One region of the Vreelandella venusta genome, then DNA from elsewhere that is predicted to be linked to it. Evidence: riboswitches for the same ligand, from Rfam matches in the RefSeq annotation. Region 1 holds a riboswitch; the other holds the start of a gene.
What was found. A riboswitch is a leader RNA that binds a small molecule or an ion and turns the genes downstream of it on or off. The one in region 1 is predicted to bind thiamine pyrophosphate.

Region 1 (9,071 bases):
GCCACCAGCATAATAAAGGCAGGCACCATCAGCAGTGCTACCGCATGGCGTAACCCCGTGGGGGGAAGCCAAACGTAGATAGGATCTAGCCGCGTTTGTCCAAAACCGTAAATAGCAATCGCCAGTCCAACTGCCGACACTACGGAGTAGGCAATCTTCCAGGTATTTTCGCCGTAGTTAACAATTTGTCGCTGACGCCAGTCTTCAGCAAAGATACGCACAGAATGGCTGCCAAGAAAAATCAGCAGGCCAATAATCATGATGGTCATAAAAGTGGCTCTCAGGTTATTTGCAGGTCATTGGTCGACTGCGAGGATGCCACACTAGCGCTCAAACCACATGGCGAACTATCAATTTTTCGCCGATGGCGAGCAGCTATTTGGGTTTAGAACCAGTTTTTGCGTTTAAATAGCCAGATTAAACTACCCCCGACGCCCAGCATGGCTCCCCAGACAAAAAAGTATCCGTACTGATAGCGCAGCTCGGGCATGTACTCAAAGTTCATGCCGTAAATACCGGCAATAAACGTCAGTGGCACAAATATGGCAGTAATCACCGTTAATAAGCGCATGGTGATATTTAACTGGTGAGAGGAAATCGAAATATAACCATCAACGAGATCGCCGCAAATGTCATAGTACATTTGTGTCAGTGTATATAGGCGTTCAAAGCGCTCTTCTACATCCGTGATGGCATGCAGTGTTTCACTTTCTCCACGGGGCAAATGAGCATAGTCATAGGCAGTAAGCTCTTGGGTAATGCCTTTGTGGTAGCTAAAAATACGGCGCATCTTTACCAATCGTGAACGGTAGGTGGTGATTTTCCGCATCAGCACATCATTACCAGCCTCCAAAAGCTCATCTTCTATGTCGCTTAGCTCGCTTTCAAATTCCAACAGGCTATCGATGTAGAAACCCGCCGAGGTGTACATAACTTTGAGTGCAACACGCTCAGGAGATAACGCCAGCAGCGTTTTGCCGTGCTCATTAAAGAGCCGTTCAATACTAAGCGCTTCACCAGCGTGCAGCGTGATTAGAAAACGCTCCCCAATAAAGAAGCATACCTGCTGAGGCACAAAGTTTAGCTGAGCATCAAACGATGAAATACCTCGGTAAATAATCAGGGTATGATGCTCAAACTCTTCAATTTTCGGTGGATGACGCTCTTTGTGGGCATCTTGAATTGCCATTGGATGACAATCAAAACCTTCCAATAGCTGACGTTCACACTCCTCCGACTCACCTTTCATGTCTATCCATAGGTGGCTGCCGGGTATTGTTTGCCAGTCATCGATGAGGCGTTCATCGCCTTCGCGCACGTCACCTTCTGGCGTCGTTAGTAGGCTGCGAATCATGATCGTCCCTGTTAATTGAGCTCACGGCTTAACGTTACGGCCTAGCGCTTCGTCGCTTAGGCAGGTAGGCCAGTGTAATGCTGACGACTATAGACGCCAGCAACGCCCCTAGAAAAGGCCCTAACGTTGGGATACTGCCTGGAAAGGTAGCCGCCATTATGCCAGCCGAAATACTTCCCTGGCTTAGCCACCCCGGTAGTATTGCCCCAACTAATCCAGCCATGCCGCCGCCAATCGCCGCAACTGGCGTCATTCGCTGCCACAGGCCAAGCAGCACAGGCACCACAATGGCAGCGCAAAGCAAGTCTGCTATCAAGAAGAGCCGTAGAACCGACAATCCCTGCAGGGCAATAACTATCACCGGCACCATCAGTGCGACCGTTATCCAGCGCGCGGTCGTTAAAGATGCTGCATGTCGCTCACCGCCACGCCCTACTATCAGCGACGCTATACCGTTTTGTAGCGTATCGACACTTGAGGTCACTAACGTGACGGCCAACACCAATGCAGGTAACGCCATCCAGGCAGGCGCATCGGTTAACAGCGCAAAGAAAGGAATAGGGGGTTCGCCCAAAGCAACACCGCTCATCGCGGCCATAATGCCGACACCGCCAATCACCATCACAACCAACACGGTCAGACCGCCACCTAGCCAAGCACCGCGACCTAAGCTCTGATCGTCCCGGGCAGCCCAGACACGCTGCCAATAACCTTGGTGAAAAAGATTGGCGGCGGTCACCGCAATCACAAGCGTCAGGGCAACACTCAACGCGCTTGCGATAGGAATCGAGGGCATGACTGCATCGCTTGGCATAGTGGGTAATCGCCAAATCGCCACACTACCTACGGCTAATAATAGGGCTAGCAAAAGCCAAGCCTGCCAGCGATCCGTTGCGAGACTTGCACGCAGTCCACCAATCACCGTATACACCAAGGTAGTGAGTGCAACGCCAATAATCACTAGTGCAGGCGGCACATCGGAAAGCAGTGCGGTAATAGCACCTATCGCGGTTAGCTCCGCTGCTAAAAAACAGCCCATGTAGGCTACGGACACCAGTAGCACCCAATGACGCACACCTTTGCCGTAACACGCGTGGGCGAATTCGGCGATGCTTCTGCCTTCTGGCAATGCACGGCGAATTTTTGGCCCGTACAACCCCAACACAATAAAAGGCAGTGCAGAGCCCAGGGCATACCCTGCCAACGCTAACGGCCCCACAAAGGCACCAATTTCAGGCGGAGCAAACAGGATCCAGGCGCCCATTCCCGAGGCTAAAAAGGAGAATCCAAGTGTGGAAGCGGTTTGCGAGTTTCGTGCCGTGACATAGTCATCAAGCGACCCCTGCACATGACGTGCACGCAGGCCCAGCAAGGCAAAACAGAATAGCGCCGCACCAAGTACGGCTGACGTTAGGTAAGGCATGTCGCACTTCCTCCGCCGGTATGAACCGGATCAGGTTCCAGGGTCTGCGCAGTGCGCATTCTCAGCCCAACAGCTGTGGGCTCCCCTGGCGACAGTGAATGGAGACGCTATCCTCGGTGAAAGCGGCTCGTTAGTAAAGGCTGGGCGTTAGTAAAATCTATCCGAGAGTCACGCCTAGATGTGTGTATTTAACCTGCTAACGCGGCAGGCGTCCCATCAAGTAAAACTCCTCATTGGGCGGCGTCCCCGCCATGGTCACTAATCGATTCGACATGCCGAAAAAAGCAGCAATGGCGCCAATATCCCAACAGTCCTCTAGCGTAAAACCTACTTTCTCTAAGGTTGTTTGCCACGTGGCAGAGAACTCCCCAACCTCAATCCCGCAGTGCAGTGCAAAATCCAGCATGACACGATGGCGTTCGCTTAGCCCTGCCGTCAGATGATTGATAGCAACATTGTCAGCGACTAAGGGATCTTTACTATAAATTCTCAATAGCGCGCCATGGGCAACAACACAGTAGAGGCAACGATTGCGAGCACTGGTAGCCACAACAATCATCTCTTTCTCAGCTTTAGTCAGCGTGTCGGATTCACGCTCCATCAAAGCATCGTGATAAGCAAAAAAAGCGCGAAACTCCGCAGGGCGATGCGCCAGCATTAAGAACACATTGGGCACAAATCCCGCCTTGCTTTGCACTTCTAATATTGCATCACGAATATCGTCAGGTAGTTCATCCAGCGTTTCTGGTACACGGAAACGGCTAAGTCGATCAGTCATCGCTACACCTCACTTGCTGTTTTAGCTTTAAATTTTTGTTTTGCTTAAACAATTATGTTGTTAGATAACGCGATACGGTAACAAAACACTAAACAAAGTGACTTTCAATCGCGGCAAACGCTGTCCATACTCTCAACTATTCAATGACCTATAAGCCGTGCAGAAAATGCATCAAACGGCAATTAACAGGAACACCAAAATGCATTATTCCGAAGCCAAAGAGCATACGCCTGGGCGCTTGCATACTCTTTTTGCCGACCCTTACTGCGCGTTTAAAAACAACACCGATGAGCGTCAGCTGCATATCCGGATAATGCTACATACCCTTCTTGCACTGCCTATGCAGCACGCGCGTGCCACACTCAGGGTTATCCATGGCTGGGAAAACGGCGGCTTCGAGCCAAGTGACCTAAAGCACAAAGACTTCCCGCTTGCCTCTTTAGATGATTTCCACCGAGTGGCTAACGAGATCCCTCCTAACCCTCAAGAACACGAGACGTCATTAAGCGCTAGCACGCCGCTCCTCTCAACACCACTGGCGAGCGTATTCGCTAACGCAGCAGCCGATGGCATCATCGTTTCTGACGCGCTGCGCAGCACACCTGCCCGCTGGCCTACTTTGAAAGGCGGTTTAGCCATTTATACGCTCTTCAAAATGTATCATCGCTTAGTTTATGGCGAAGATGACAACTACCGCTGCTCTCAGTGTGAAACGCCCGATGGCCTGCATGAGCTACATGAGTTTCATCTTGAAGAAGGCGAATTTGCACTGTTAGTTCCTCACAGCACAACAGCGCAAATGACCATTCCCACCATTCTCGTTATGCACGCCAGTCAGCTTGGCCCTATCGGCCAACTTTTAAAAAGAAGCCTGCCGTTATTTCAGATCACATAAGTTGAAACGGTCAAAGCCCCGCTTAGCTCGGGGCTTCTCCATGGTGCAATTAGCTCAACGAAATAGTGCTATTAATGCCGCTAGATACATTTTCTGGTTCGAACCAGCGGGCAGTGACCGTTTTGGTCTGCGTCCAGAAGGTAATTGCCTGCTTGCCGTTCGGCCCCAAGTCGCCAAGCTTGGAAGCTCGCGACCCAGTAAAGCTGAAGTACGCGACGGGCACAGGAATCGGCACATTGATACCAATCTGGCCGACGTCGATATCCGTTTCAAAGCGCCGTGCTACCCAGCCTGAGTTGGTAAATATCGACGTACCGTTGCCGTTAGGGTTAGCGTTGATAAACGCAATCGCGTCATCCAGCGTCTCCACATTGACCACACATAGTACTGGTCCAAAAATTTCTTCCCGGTACACCGTCATATCAGCGGTCACATCGGCAAATAGAGTTGGGCCAACAAAGTTGCCGTTTGGATAGCCCTCTACCGTGCAACCACGGCCGTCTATTAGCAGTTTAGCGCCCTCTTTTTCACCCGCTGTAATCAAGCGCTCAACGCGCTCTTTCGCTTGTGGTGAGACAAGCGGCCCTAAGTCGGCATCGCGCTGGGTGCCTGGGCCAACTTTCATGCTGCGTGCGCCTTCCTCAATATCTTTCAGCCACTCTCGCGCTTCACCTACCAGCACCACTACAGAGTTAGCCATGCAGCGCTGGCCAGCGGCACCAAACGCCGAGCCAAGTAGGCTATCAATCGCTTGGCTACGGTTAGCATCCGGCATAACAACGCAGTGGTTTTTAGCTCCCATCATCGACTGCATACGCTTTCCAGCGGCGGCGGCACGGTCGTAAAGCAAGGAGCCCACATGGGTCGAGCCGATAAACGAGAGTGCTTTAATATCCTGGTGGTCGGCGATTTGGTTGGCCACATCAGGGCCGCCATGAACCACGTTTAAAACGCCGGCCGGGACGCCCGCTTCATGGGCAAGCTCAACCAGTCGCATGGTAGAACTAGGGTCCTGCTCGGATGGTTTCAGGACAAAGGTATTACCCGTTGCGATGGCAAGCGGGAACATAAAACAGGGCAACATAATCGGGAAGTTGAAGGCGGTAATACCTGCGCCAACGCCCAGCGGCTGGTGCATGGTATAAACATCAACTTCATTAGCGGCATTTTCCGCTAACTCACCCAGCTGCAGCGAGGTAATTGAACAAGCGTGCTCAACGACTTCTAAACCACGCCCTACTTCACCTTCAGCGTCAGGCAAGGTTTTACCGTGCTCTTCGGTGATTAGCGCGGCTAATTCAGCCGTATTTTCGCGTATCAGTGCCTGAAGTTTCAGCATGATGCGCATGCGCTTGCCAAGCGGCACTTTACGCCACCCTTTAAAAGCTGTTTTAGCGCTGGCAATCGCGCGTTCTACCTCTTCGGCAGTACAAAATGGCACCCTGGCAACCACTTCCTGAGTGGCCGGGTTTACCACATCACGCCAATCCTGGCTTTGTGACATGACTGGCTGGCCATCGATATACATAGGGATTTCACGAACGGACATGACTACCTTCCTCAACGTTGTGTTTGTTATGAGACGCAAAGATGAACCCTAGGGTATATCAGCAAGTTGACGTAAACGTCAATTAGCCACTTGATAAAGAGCAGGGCAATTTGGTGCCAAGCAGGCAGTCTGGAACTGATACTCCACCATTAAACGGCATCATCAACACCGTGGAGAGCATCAGTTCAGCTAGAGGTTGAAATGAATGTGATAGCGATTAACGCTGGATAAGCCCGTTGGTTAACCACGGCAACCAGGCAAGAAGCATAAGGGTCACTAACGTTGCTAGCAAAAACGGCAGCAGCGAGCGAAATATTTTAAGCGGCGACGCCCCCGTCATTGAGGAAGCGATAAACAGTCCTGCCCCTACCGGGGGCGTTAACAGGCCCATTACCAGGGTTAAACACACCACTACACCAAACTGGTAGGGGCTAATCGCGAATTGGCTTTGGGCAATGGGCATTAAAATCGGTACCACTAAAATTAGCGCCGCAATGCCATCAATCACCATTCCCACTAACAGCAGTGCGCCAATCACCAGTAGCAAGAATACGAAAGGGTCGCTGGTCAACGCGGCAATCCATGCGGCGGCCATTTGCGGAAGCTGCTCATAAATCACCACCCAGCCAAACACACCAGCAGCGGCAATCAGCATTATCACTAAGCCGGCGTTAATCGCAGTACGCGTCAGCACTTGGGACAACTGGCTGAAATGCAGATCACCGTAGACAAAACGTCCCATCAATAGCGCCGCCAGTGAAGCCAGCGCGGCCGATTCCGTTGGCGTGGCAACCCCCCATAGAATGCCGCCGATAATAATCACTGGAATGAGTAGAGCAGGCAGCCCCCAAAGCAGGTCATGAAGCGCCTGACGGCGAGTAGGCCACTGACCTTTAGGGTATTGCTGGACCAAGCCTACCAAGGCAATCACGATAAAAAAGCTGGTTCCCAAGAGCAGCCCCGGCAGCAAACCAGCAATAAACATTTCCGCAATCGGCACTTGGGCCATGACGCCAAACAACACAAACAGCATGGAAGGCGGAATAATCGGCGACAGTAGCCCACCCGCAGCGGTAATCGCTGCGCTGTAGGATGTGTCATAACCATCCTGCTCCATTGCTGGCACCATTGCCCGAGACATAATGGCAATTTGCGAGGCTGCCGAACCAATAATCGCCGCCATCATCATGTTGGCGACTAAATTGATATAGGCGAGACCACCGCGAAATCCTCCTACTAAAATACGCGCTAGGGCGATCAAGCGGCGGGTTAAACCGCCTTCATTCATTAATTCGCCCGCCAACATAAATAACGGAATCGCCAGCAATCCATAGCTTTCAATGGCGCTAAACAGCTGCTGTGGATACGAATCAAACAACACCGTATTGCCTGACATCTGGATGTACCACATGGCAGTCAATGCCAGTACTAGCGCAATGGGCACAGCACCGAGCAACAGCAGCAAAAAAACAGCAATCGTCATAAACGTACCGTCAACAGGGTAAGCAGAATTAGCGTAGCGCTTTGGCGGTGGATTCTGGGGTCGGCGTTCGCCACTGTTTGAGTGACTGGATAAGATTCGCCCAGCTATGCAGGCTAAGGGACAATGCAAACCACGGCACAATTAACCACGCCCAGAATTTTTTAATGCCAAGCGTGGAGGTGTTTTCAGCGTAAATAAAATTGAATGTTTGCCCTTGAAAAGCACGGGTATCAAACCCTGCTTGCACCAGTGCAAGTGGCTGATACCAGCGCCAGCAAAGCCACGCTAACAGCAGGGCAAATAGCAGCACCATGGTATCTACCCAGATGCCTATCAATTTCCGGCCGGATTGCGGTAACAGATCGCTCAGCAACGTGACCGCTATCCCCTGGCGGCGTTTAAACACCGTGGCGGCTATCAAAAAGGTCATCCAGATCATGGCATAAATCGCCAGCTCGCTAATCCAGTAAAGCGGGCTGCCTAGGGCGCGAAACGCAATATTGGTGAGAATCAGACAGGTAACCGCCGCCGCTAAGGCAGCGGCGGCAATCTCTTCACAGCGTGCAAGCCCTAATGAAAAACGTTGCAGCATGTTACTCTTCACGTAACCGGTCAGCCTCGGCGCGTAACGTTTCTAACATAGGTGCCTTAGGCGCCCAGATGTTTTCCCACTGTGCAATGGCGTCAGAGAAAAACTCAGCATCCGCTTCAACGATATTGATATCCAAGGCGCGGATCTCCTCTTCCTGAGCGGCATCCTTCTCTTCAAAACCCACCAGCACGTTCTCTAGATGCTCAGCCATCGCAGTATCAATCAGCTCACGATCTTCTTCAGAAAGATCGCGCCATACTCGCCCAGACACGACGCCCACCATAGGGAACATCATATGGTTAGAAATCAGCAGGTTTTCCGCTTGCTCATAGAATTTCAAAATTAAAATAGAGTCGAAATCCATATCAATGGCATCGACCTGACCGTTAGCCAGCGCGTCATACACTTCTAAGAGTGGCATGGGCGCAGGGGCAGCACCCGTGGCCGTATAGAAATCCCGAATTGGCTCGAAAGGGGTAATACGTAAACGCTGCCCCTGCAGATCGTCAGCGCTTTCAATAGGATCACGGCTGAGCACTTGGCGCATGCCTACCATGCCATAGCCAACGCCAATTAAGCCGACTTCTTGTGGCATTAACTCGAGCAGCTCCCCTGCCGCATCAGAACGTAAAAGCCGTGCCGCGTGATTAACGTCATCAACCAAGTAAGGCGCGTATAGTGCGCCAAAATCTGGAATACGGTTGGAAATTTCGGCAATCGTCAAGAAAGCCATATCTAACGCGCCGGTTTGAAGCTGCTGAACCATTTGCGCTTCATTGCCTAGCTGCTGAGCTGGAAAGACACTAACGCTATGCTCGCCACCAGAGCGTTCGTTAAGTGTTTGGGCAAAGGCTTCTGCCTCGGTAGACCATAGATGCTGTGCTGGCGTGATAAGACCGAGACGAAAGTCCCGCGCCTGAGCACTCATGGCTGAAACGGCGAGCGTAACTGCTGCGCAGGCAAGCGTAAGCGTTTTGATGCGATTCATGCAAAGCCT
Region 2 (9,071 bases), 1.5 Mb from region 1:
TGGTCAAGCTGCTCTTTGGCACGGCTCGCCAGTGTTGCGATTTTTTGTGCTATCTCCATGTTCCCTGCCTTTTTAGTTGGTTTGCTACATCCTCCCAAATGCCCAACGCCCTAAAAAAGAGCTCAAATTTGGAAGCTATTTGTTTCGTCCATTTCGTAGCTGGGATACAGCGTATTGTCAGATATAACTCTAATTCGGTTTCCAGGTAAATGCTGAAGACGCTTAACGTGTACTTGGCCGTCTAATTGAAAAAGAACCCCATCTAACCACTCTTTACCCAACCTCGCTATTGACCTTAGTCATACTTAGCCCACACCGATTCCACGCCAACGCCTTAGGCGCAGCGTGCTACGCTTCGCGTTACTTTTTGTATTTGGGGCGATTCGCTTGTTGCTTGTGTTGGCGGCTCCTGAGCTGGTGTTGCTCATGCTGTCTACGCAAACCCAGGTCTACCGTCTGCTGGCTGGGCGGCTTACGATGAACTGAAGATTGGGATGCAACCCAACCAGCTTCTAACGCGATTTGCTGTTTTCAAGCTGCTCGTTTCGCGGTTGAGCTTGTTACTTTGAACGGTGAGTACGCCCAGCTTGTCTCATCCCAGCAAGTTATTGCTGCTTGACGCTATTAGCTGTGTCGTAGTCGCTGTATGCCACGGTTGTATTAAAGCGGCGCGATTTAATATTGTCAGTGCAATAGGTTTGTCAGCACGCAAGGAGCGCGTAAAATATTGGCCTCTTTATTGGTTTCATCAGCTGTTATGTTATAACTTATTTATTGGTAGCGAGGACACTCAATGAGTGAGCATATGCATCGCCACAACAAGGAAGGTCCTTGTCATTTTTCGCTGATGTCGTTATCTGCCGCGAAGCGGTTGGGTCTAGTGGCGCTGCCGCTGCTGGGATTATGGGGTTTAGTCTTGTGGGCAAGCGGGTGGCCGCTATGAGTGAGCGTTCACTTTCACGCCTGCAACTACATGACTTGCACCTTGCCCAAGGCGGTCGCACGGTACTTGAGCATATCGATGGCGATATAAAACCCGGCGCCATTACCGCGCTCATCGGCGCTAATGGGGCGGGTAAAAGTACGTTGATCCAGGCGATTATGGGTGAACTGCGGCCTATTAGCGGCAAAGTGATTTGCACCGTTGATAAAGCACGCCGCGCATGGTTACCACAACAACTGGCGCTGGATCTTACCTTTCCGATGAGCGTGGAAGAGTTGGTGATGACCGGCAGTTGGCCAAGCCATGGGGCGCTGAAAGGCTACTGTGCGGCGCATTATCGCAAGGGACGCGACATCATGGCGCGCTTGGGCATTTCTCATTTGGCCCACCGCCCTTTGGGTGAGCTTTCCGGTGGCCAGCGCCAGCGGGCGTTGATTGGCCGTACGTTGATGCAGGAAGCGGAGCTTTTGTTACTGGATGAGCCGTTTGCCAACGTGGACAGCGATACGGTGGATATTTTGATTCGCATCTTGCGCCAAATGGCCGATGAAGGCGTGACCATCATTATTGTGCTGCACGACATGGATCACCTGAGCTGCCTAGCTGATGAGGTATTGATGCTAAATGGTGGCCATGGTCGCTGGATAGCGCCTAGCGCGCTTAACCACCAACATGCATCGGCCAAGGTCGTGCCGTTTGCTTTGGGAGGTCGTCATGCTGGCACTGCTTGATGCATGGTTTGTTGCGCCTTTCGATTATGGCTTTATGCGGCGTGCGGTCGTGGGTGGCTTGGCACTTTCGCTTGCTGCTCCTCCGCTGGGCGTGTTTTTGGTGCTACGGGGCATGAGCCTGATTGGCGATGCGATGGCTCACGCTATTTTGCCTGGAGTGGCGCTGGGCTTTTTACTCGCCGGGTTCTCTCTGCCGGTGATGAGTGCCGGTGGCGTTTTGTTCGGCGTAATGGTGGCGTTACTTGCCGGTGCCGTGTCGAAAATGGGCGGCCAGCGGGAAGATGCCGCCATGGCGAGTTTTTTTATTATCTCGCTGGCAGCCGGGGTATTGCTCATTTCTATGGGTGGCAGCAGCGTGGACTTAACCCATGTGCTGTTCGGCTCAATTTTGGCGATTAATTCCACAGCACTTCTGCTCATTGCCTCTATCAGCACGCTGATTGTGGTTATTCTGGCGATCATTTTCCGCGCGTTGGTCGTGGAGTGTTTAGATCCGCTGTTTTTACGCGGGCAAAGCCGCCGTAGCAGCTGGGTACATAGCGTTTTTTTAGGGCTATTAGTGCTGAATTTAACCGCGGGCTTCCAAACCTTGGGCACGTTAATGGCGGTGGGCTTAATGATGCTGCCTGCCACAGCAGCACGGTTTTGGAGTAAGCGGCTGGAAGGCTTGATAGGTATTGCCGTGGTATTGGCCATGATCGCCAGTACCGGCGGGCTGTTGATTTCATTTCATCTTGATACCCCGTCAGGGCCGAGCATTATTTTGCTGGCTGGGGTGGGCTATCTACTGTCGGCACTGTTCGGCCGCTATCACAGCTTAGCCGCTAAGCTGCGGCGTAAGACAACGCCGCTGGCGCTTGAACAGTCGTCATAACTCTTTGTTATTTTTGAAGGAGCGCTGTATGTCGCTTTTCTCTTCATCGCGCTGGTGGGTGGGTGTTTCGGCCATGCTGGCGTTGCCTGCGGCAATGGCTGACGACCGTGTTCAGGTGGTTACCAGCTTCTCTATCTTGGCCGACATGGTCGAAAACGTCGGCGGCGAGCATGTTGACGTGACGTCGCTTGTCGGCCCTGATGGCGATGCCCATGTTTATTCGCCAAGCCCTGGCGATGCCCGCGCGCTGGCCAGCGCAGATATGGTGGTCTTTAACGGACTGCTGTTTGAGGGCTGGATGGAGCGTTTGATTGAGTCGAGCGACTATACCGGTGCCCTGGTCACCGCAACCAACGGCATTCAACCCCGTGCTTTTGCCAAACACGATCATCAAGAACACAGTCATGACGATCATGGCCACGACGACCATGGCCACGACGACCATGGCCACGACGATCATGACCACGGACATGACGAGCACGATCACAGTGAACATGACCATGGTGATGACGACCCTCACGCTTGGCAGGATCTACAGCAGGCAAAGGTCTACGTTACCAATATTCGCGATGGCTTAATCGAAGCAGACAGCGCCAATGCTGAAAGTTATCAAGCGAATGCCGAGCGCTATTTAGCAGCAATAGACGAGGCTGATCGTGAGATTCGTGATTTGCTGAGCGATATTCCCGCTTCCGCCAGCGTGATTACCGGCCACGATTCGTTTGGTTATTTCTCACATGCTTATGGGGTGAACTTTCTTTCCCCTGTCGGCCTGTCTACCGAAGCTGACCCCAGCGGCGCCAGCATGGCCGCGCTGGTGGATGTCATCGAACAGGAAAACGTGCAGGCACTGTTCCACGAGAACATGACCAACCAAGCAATCATTAATCAGCTGGCCGAAGAAACTGGCCTGCCGATTGCTGGCACACTGTATGCCGATGCGCTGGCGAGTGAGGGTGAAGCCAACACTTACTTAGGCATGATGCGTCATAACGCGAACGTGCTGCACTCAGCATTAGCTGAACCGGGTCATGACAACCACGACCACGACCACGACCACGACCACGACCACGACCACGACCACGACCATCATGGTCATGATCATTAAGCCCAAAAGTTAACTATTGAATACCGCCGCCGGGCGGTATTTTTTTGCGTTGCATTTTGTCCCAGGGATGGGGAGACTTGCACTACTGCTGCAAATTTTCACCCTTGCAAAGAGCCAACACCATGCGCCTGAACGCCGATTTTAGCCACTTTGCCAGTGTCACGCCGGATCAGTACCGTTGGGTGGACTCCCCCAGCGCTGGTGTAAAGCGCATGATGCTAGACCGCATTGGCGACGAAGTCGCCAGAGCCACCAGCTTGGTACGCTACGCGCCCAACAGCCAGTTCAATCGCCATACTCATGGTGGTGGTGAAGAAATTTTAGTGCTGGAAGGTGTCTTTGCCGATGAGCATGGTCGCTACCCGGCAGGCAGCTACTTACGCAATCCGATTGGCACTGGCCATACCCCACAAATAGGCGAAGAAGGCGCACTTATTCTGGTGAAGTTACACCAGTTTGATGAAAACGATATTTTGCAACTGGCCGTGCCTGCCCATCGGCTTCCCTGGCAGCCCGACCGACGGCCAGGCATTACTTACAAAATGCTGCACACCTACAGTTCAGAACAGTATGGCCCAGAGCGGGTCAGCCTAGAGCGTTGGGAAGCCGATACACTGGTGTCTTATCCACCGCTTGCCGGTGGTTTAGAGCTGTTTGTACTGGAAGGCTCTCTGCTCTGTGATGGGCAGGAATACGCTACCGGTAGCTGGTGCCGCTACCCAGTAGGTGCGGCGCCTCAGTTACGCGCAGGTAATGAAGGCGTGCAGTTTTACCTAAAACGCGGGCATTTAGCTGCCGTCAATCTACCAAATTAATCTGCCAATTTAGCCCACTAGGCCAATAAACGGCAGCAACGTTAATAGGGCGATTAGCACCACCGCGGCCATTACCAATACGACTTGCACGGGGTGGGCAAGGAAGCGTCGCCATAGTGTTGGCGCACTGCCACTGGCAACTGCTTCTGCGTGCTCTCGGCGTGCGTTTGCTTGGCGCTTTTGCTGATACGCCGCCAATGCTGCTTCAGCGGCCTCACGCTGAGCGGTGTTACGCAGCCAAATGGCATCGACCCCCAGGCGAAAAAAGCCCGCCTGGGTTTCATACACATCAAAGCCCTGCTCATCGAGCAACTGGCGTACTTCCAACGCTTCTTCATCAGTCACGTGGCGTAGCCGAAACAGCAAGTGGGCCATATTAGTCGCCCACGGCTGCCATACGGTCTGCCTGAATCACTTCGATCCAGTAGCCATCTGCATCTTTGACAAAGATAACGTCTTTCATATTGCCTTGGTCCGCGCGCTTGATAAACGTTACTTCATGCTCATCAAACCAAGCTTGAGCAGCTTCTAAATCAGGCACACTAAAGCAGATATGACCGAAGCCTTGGGGCTCAGCGTTACCGTCGTGATAGGCAAAATCCTGCTGATCTTCGGTGCCCCAGTTATGTGTCAACTCCAGCAAGCCTTTCTGACTGAAGGTCCAGGCAGTACGTGCTTGAGCATCTTCTGGCACGCTATCACTGCTTTCGAGATTGGCGAGGAAGTAGAGCGAAAACTGCATCTCTTCGAAATCCAACCGGCGCAGTACCTGCATTCCAAATACCTTGGAGTAGAACGCTAGCGCGCGTTCGGGATCTTTCACCCGCAACATTGTGTGATTTAAGCGAAACCCTTGAGTTTGTGGCGCGACGGGCGCAATACCGGGATGTTGTTCGCCTTGAAAACTCATTTTGCTCTCCTGTTGCTAATACTGATCATTGAATCCATTGAGCCTCACTTACCGCTTACCATGAGGGCTTTAGCGCCATAATACCAGCCCTTACAAGCATGTAGGATTCGCTAGCGCAGTGTCGCAGTCAGCGCACTGGCAATGCTAAACAAAAATCCTACACTTATTATTCATAAGCTTTACAAAAAAGCAGGCTCTGCAACATAAGCGATGCCTCACCGTTGAGACGTCCATAGGAGTTTTCCATGACCGCGATTGATATGACCCTCGGCGCCCACCTAACCCTGAAGCAGTTAGCCCGCGCCATACACAATGGCTTTTCACCGATTGTGGAAGTCGAGTCGATGGATGGTATTTATAAGGTTCGCTTCCATCACGCTAACGGCGTCTCCGATTTAACCAATGCCGATGGCCATGTCAGTACTTTTTTGGGTACTGGTGAAATTCGCGACACCCTTGGCCAGCTGGGTCTTACGCATGGGGTGCTTACGTTTGCCGACCAGTGTGGCGATGAAATGATTGGTGTTGAGGGTAAAGCGATAACGCCTGATGAGATGCTCACCTACGGAACCCGCATCTCGTTTCGTTGATATACGCGCTTCGGTTGCTCAGGCTTTACAGATTGATCTAAGCCAAGGATAGTACCATCACGACAGGGGCGCCCTTGCTTAACGGGCTGAGAAGCACCCTTTGAACCTGAACCGGATAACACCGGCGTAGGGAGTCGTGGTGCAATTGCATCACCTCCCAGCCGGGAGGATATTATGCCTTCACGCCCACTCGGCGATTATCTCCGCGACCTGCGCGCTACCACACCGCTGGTACATTGCATGACTAACTATGTGGCGATGAATAGCACCGCTAATTTGTTATTGGCGACAGGCGCTTCCCCCGCCATGCTGCATGCTCAAGAAGAAGTGGCAGAGTTCACAGCGATTGCTGGCGCGCTATCGATTAATATTGGCACCCTCTCTTCCCCTTGGGCTGACGCCATGGTCATGGCCGCGCGCGCTGCTCATGAAAATCACATCCCGTGGGTGCTTGATCCTGTGGCTGTTGGTGCGACCACATTTCGCCAGCGTGTTTGCGAGACGTTGCTGGCTTATCAGCCTAACGTTATTCGTGGCAATGCCTCAGAAATACAAGCACTTAACGGATTAGCCAACCAGGGGCGTGGGGTTGATGCGACGGCTAGCACCCAAGAAGCGGCAACTGCTGCCATTGCGCTGGCACAGCAACATCGCTGTGTGGTGGCGGTGACTGGCGAGAGCGATTTCATTACCGATGGCACTGACCATTATCGTCTTACAGGCGGGCATGCGCTGATGCCCCGTGTGACGACCTTGGGCTGCGGCTTGAGTGCACTGGTGGCAAGCTTTGTGGCCGCAAACCGCGAGCAGCCGTTGGAGGCCAGCCTAGCGGCTTTGGCGTGTTTTAGCATCGCTGGAAGCCGTGCAGGAGAGCACGCTCAAGGTCCGGGCAGCTTTCAGGTAGCGCTATTGGACGCGCTGTATCAGTTATCCCCTGACGACCTTTCGACTCTTGCTCAATTGGAGGCGGTGCATGCCGTTTGATCTTTCACTCTATTTAGTCACCGATGCGGGTCTTTGTGCTGGCATGGGTCTGGAAAAAACGGTTGAAGCTGCTGTGCAGGGCGGCGTTACCATGGTGCAATTGCGCGATAAGCACGCTAGTGACGAACACATGATCACCCAGGCCAAACGTCTCAAGGCGATGTTGGCTGGTAGTGGCGTCCCTCTGATCATTAATGATCGCCTTAAGGTGGCGCTCGCCAGCCAAGCGGATGGCTTACATGTTGGGCAGAGCGACACGGCTGTTCAGGAAGCGCGCAACACACTTGGCCAGCACGCCATTATCGGGCTTTCAATTAACACGTTTGACCAACTTCTGGCGGCTCCCGTCGAACTGCTTAATTACGTCGGTTTAGGGCCGGTGTTTGCAACCGGTAGTAAACAAGATCACGCTCAGCCAATTGGCTTTGATGGGCTGGCTCGGCTTGCCAGTGCTTGCCAACTGCCCAGCGTCGCGATTGGCGGGCTAAAAGCTGAACACGTTGCTCAAGTGAAAGCCGCAGGGGCAAACGGTGTTGCGGTTATTTCTGCTATTTGTGGCCAACCAGACCCTCGACTGGCGGCCCAGGCGTTCAACGCGCAATGACCCAGCTCGAGCATATCGCGGCGTTTGTAAAGGTCGCTGAGCTGGGCAGTTATACCCGCGCAGCCGAGGCGCTAGACCTTTCCCGCACGCGGGTGTCCCGCCAAGTGATGGCACTTGAAGCGGCATTGGGTGCTCGGCTTATTCAGCGCACCACGCGGCGGCTGCACCTCACGGAAGCAGGCGAACGCTATCTCGTTCGTGCGCAAAGCATTTTGATCGCTTTGGACGAGGCAGCAGCAGAAATCGGCAGTGGCACCAGCACGGTGAACGGGCGGCTGCGTATCAATGGCCCGATGAGCTTCGGCACACGTTATCTTTCGCCGCTGGTTGCACAGTTTATGCAAACGCACCCGGGGCTTGAGGTGCGTTTGGATTTAAACGACCGCCGCGTTGATTTGCTGGAGGAAGGTTACGATATCGCCATTCGCATTGGCACCCTGCCCGACTCTAGCTTAGTGGCGCGACGGCTCACTCAGTGCCGGATGCTGTTTTGCGCATCACCTGATTACCTCGCCCAGCACGGTACGCCTCTAAAGAGTGAAGATTTGGCATCTCACCGTTGCCTTCGCTACCGAAGCGGCCAAAACAGTGGCGATTGGCGGATTGGTCGGCAACTACTTAGTGTTTCTGGCCCCTTAGAGAGCAACAATGGCGATATGCTGACGCATGCAGCTGAAGCGGGCTTAGGAATAGCGCAGCAGCCCAGCTTTTTAGTCACTGACAGCATTGCGAGCGGACGTTTAGTACCGATTTTGCAGAACTTACCGCCGACGTTGCTAGACATCCATGCGCTTTACCCAGCCCGACGCTATTTACCTGCCAAAGTAGAGCGCTTTATTGAGTTATTGGCGGCAGCATGGGGCGACCCGCCAATCTGGGAAGTCGAGCTAGGATTATCGCCTTTATCGCAACAGTGAAGTGCAGGAACAGTGGATTATCTCCCTAGCTATCATCTGTAAAGTGGCACTATCGCATCCAAGGTGATGCTCGCGACTAAGAGAGACCGCTATGACCACTACCAATACTTCACCACTCGCCCTCCATGCCACCGCCTTGCTACGTATCAGCTTGGGCGTGATGGTCTTAGCTCACGGCTTGCTTAAGGTGTTTGTCTTCACCCTGCCAGGCACTGTCAGCTACTTTGAATCCCTGGGCTTGCCGGGTGCTCTTGCTTACTTAACCATTGCTGCCGAAGTAGGTGGTGGCCTAGCACTGCTACTAGGCCTTTATACTCGCTGGGTAAGCCTTGCTCTCGTCCCCGTGCTGCTAGGGGCGGCTTCGGTACACTTGGGTAATGGCTGGCTGTTCTCGAACCCGGGTGGTGGCTGGGAATTCCCTATTTTTTGGACGATTGCCCTGGTGGTACAGGCAGGCCTAGGTGGCGGTAGCGCTGTTGTCAGCCGTAAATTCGCCTAACCACTCTGCCCGCATTGGCTTCGGCTTGTGCGGGCATTATTAGCCTTCTATAGGCTAACGGAGGTACTAAAATGCTACCCAGCCTGTTTATTTCCC

Region 2: another riboswitch for thiamine pyrophosphate. It lies ahead of thiM (hydroxyethylthiazole kinase); the one in region 1 lies ahead of IR195_RS14875 (SLC5/6 family protein).

What each region holds. Positions count from the first base shown of each region.
Region 1 covers NZ_CP065135.1:3,161,374-3,170,444, forward strand. Annotated here, with positions in the region: gene IR195_RS14865 (NnrU family protein) at 1-269, opposite strand, end outside; gene IR195_RS14870 (magnesium transporter CorA family protein) at 386-1,354, opposite strand; gene IR195_RS14875 (SLC5/6 family protein) at 1,389-2,777, opposite strand; TPP riboswitch at 2,767-2,874, opposite strand; gene IR195_RS14880 (peroxidase-related enzyme) at 2,974-3,555, opposite strand; gene IR195_RS14885 (hypothetical protein) at 3,755-4,450, shown strand; gene IR195_RS14890 (CoA-acylating methylmalonate-semialdehyde dehydrogenase) at 4,500-5,999, opposite strand; gene IR195_RS14895 (TRAP transporter large permease) at 6,217-7,482, opposite strand; gene IR195_RS14900 (TRAP transporter small permease) at 7,511-8,074, opposite strand; gene IR195_RS14905 (TRAP transporter substrate-binding protein) at 8,076-9,062, opposite strand.
Region 2 covers NZ_CP065135.1:221,599-230,669, reverse strand. Annotated here, with positions in the region: gene IR195_RS01120 (type I restriction endonuclease) at 1-59, opposite strand, end outside; gene IR195_RS20590 (S24 family peptidase) at 123-281, opposite strand; gene IR195_RS01110 (hypothetical protein) at 346-486, shown strand; gene IR195_RS01105 (metal ABC transporter ATP-binding protein) at 940-1,674, shown strand; gene IR195_RS01100 (metal ABC transporter permease) at 1,658-2,548, shown strand; gene IR195_RS01095 (metal ABC transporter solute-binding protein, Zn/Mn family) at 2,577-3,656, shown strand; gene IR195_RS01090 (cupin domain-containing protein) at 3,779-4,471, shown strand; gene IR195_RS01085 (DUF6164 family protein) at 4,481-4,846, opposite strand; gene gloA (lactoylglutathione lyase) at 4,848-5,381, opposite strand; gene IR195_RS01075 (hypothetical protein) at 5,627-5,971, shown strand; TPP riboswitch at 6,026-6,121, shown strand; gene thiM (hydroxyethylthiazole kinase) at 6,146-6,955, shown strand; gene thiE (thiamine phosphate synthase) at 6,945-7,559, shown strand; gene IR195_RS01060 (LysR family transcriptional regulator) at 7,556-8,476, shown strand; gene IR195_RS01055 (DoxX family protein) at 8,568-8,975, shown strand; gene IR195_RS01050 (DODA-type extradiol aromatic ring-opening family dioxygenase) at 9,047-9,071, shown strand, end outside.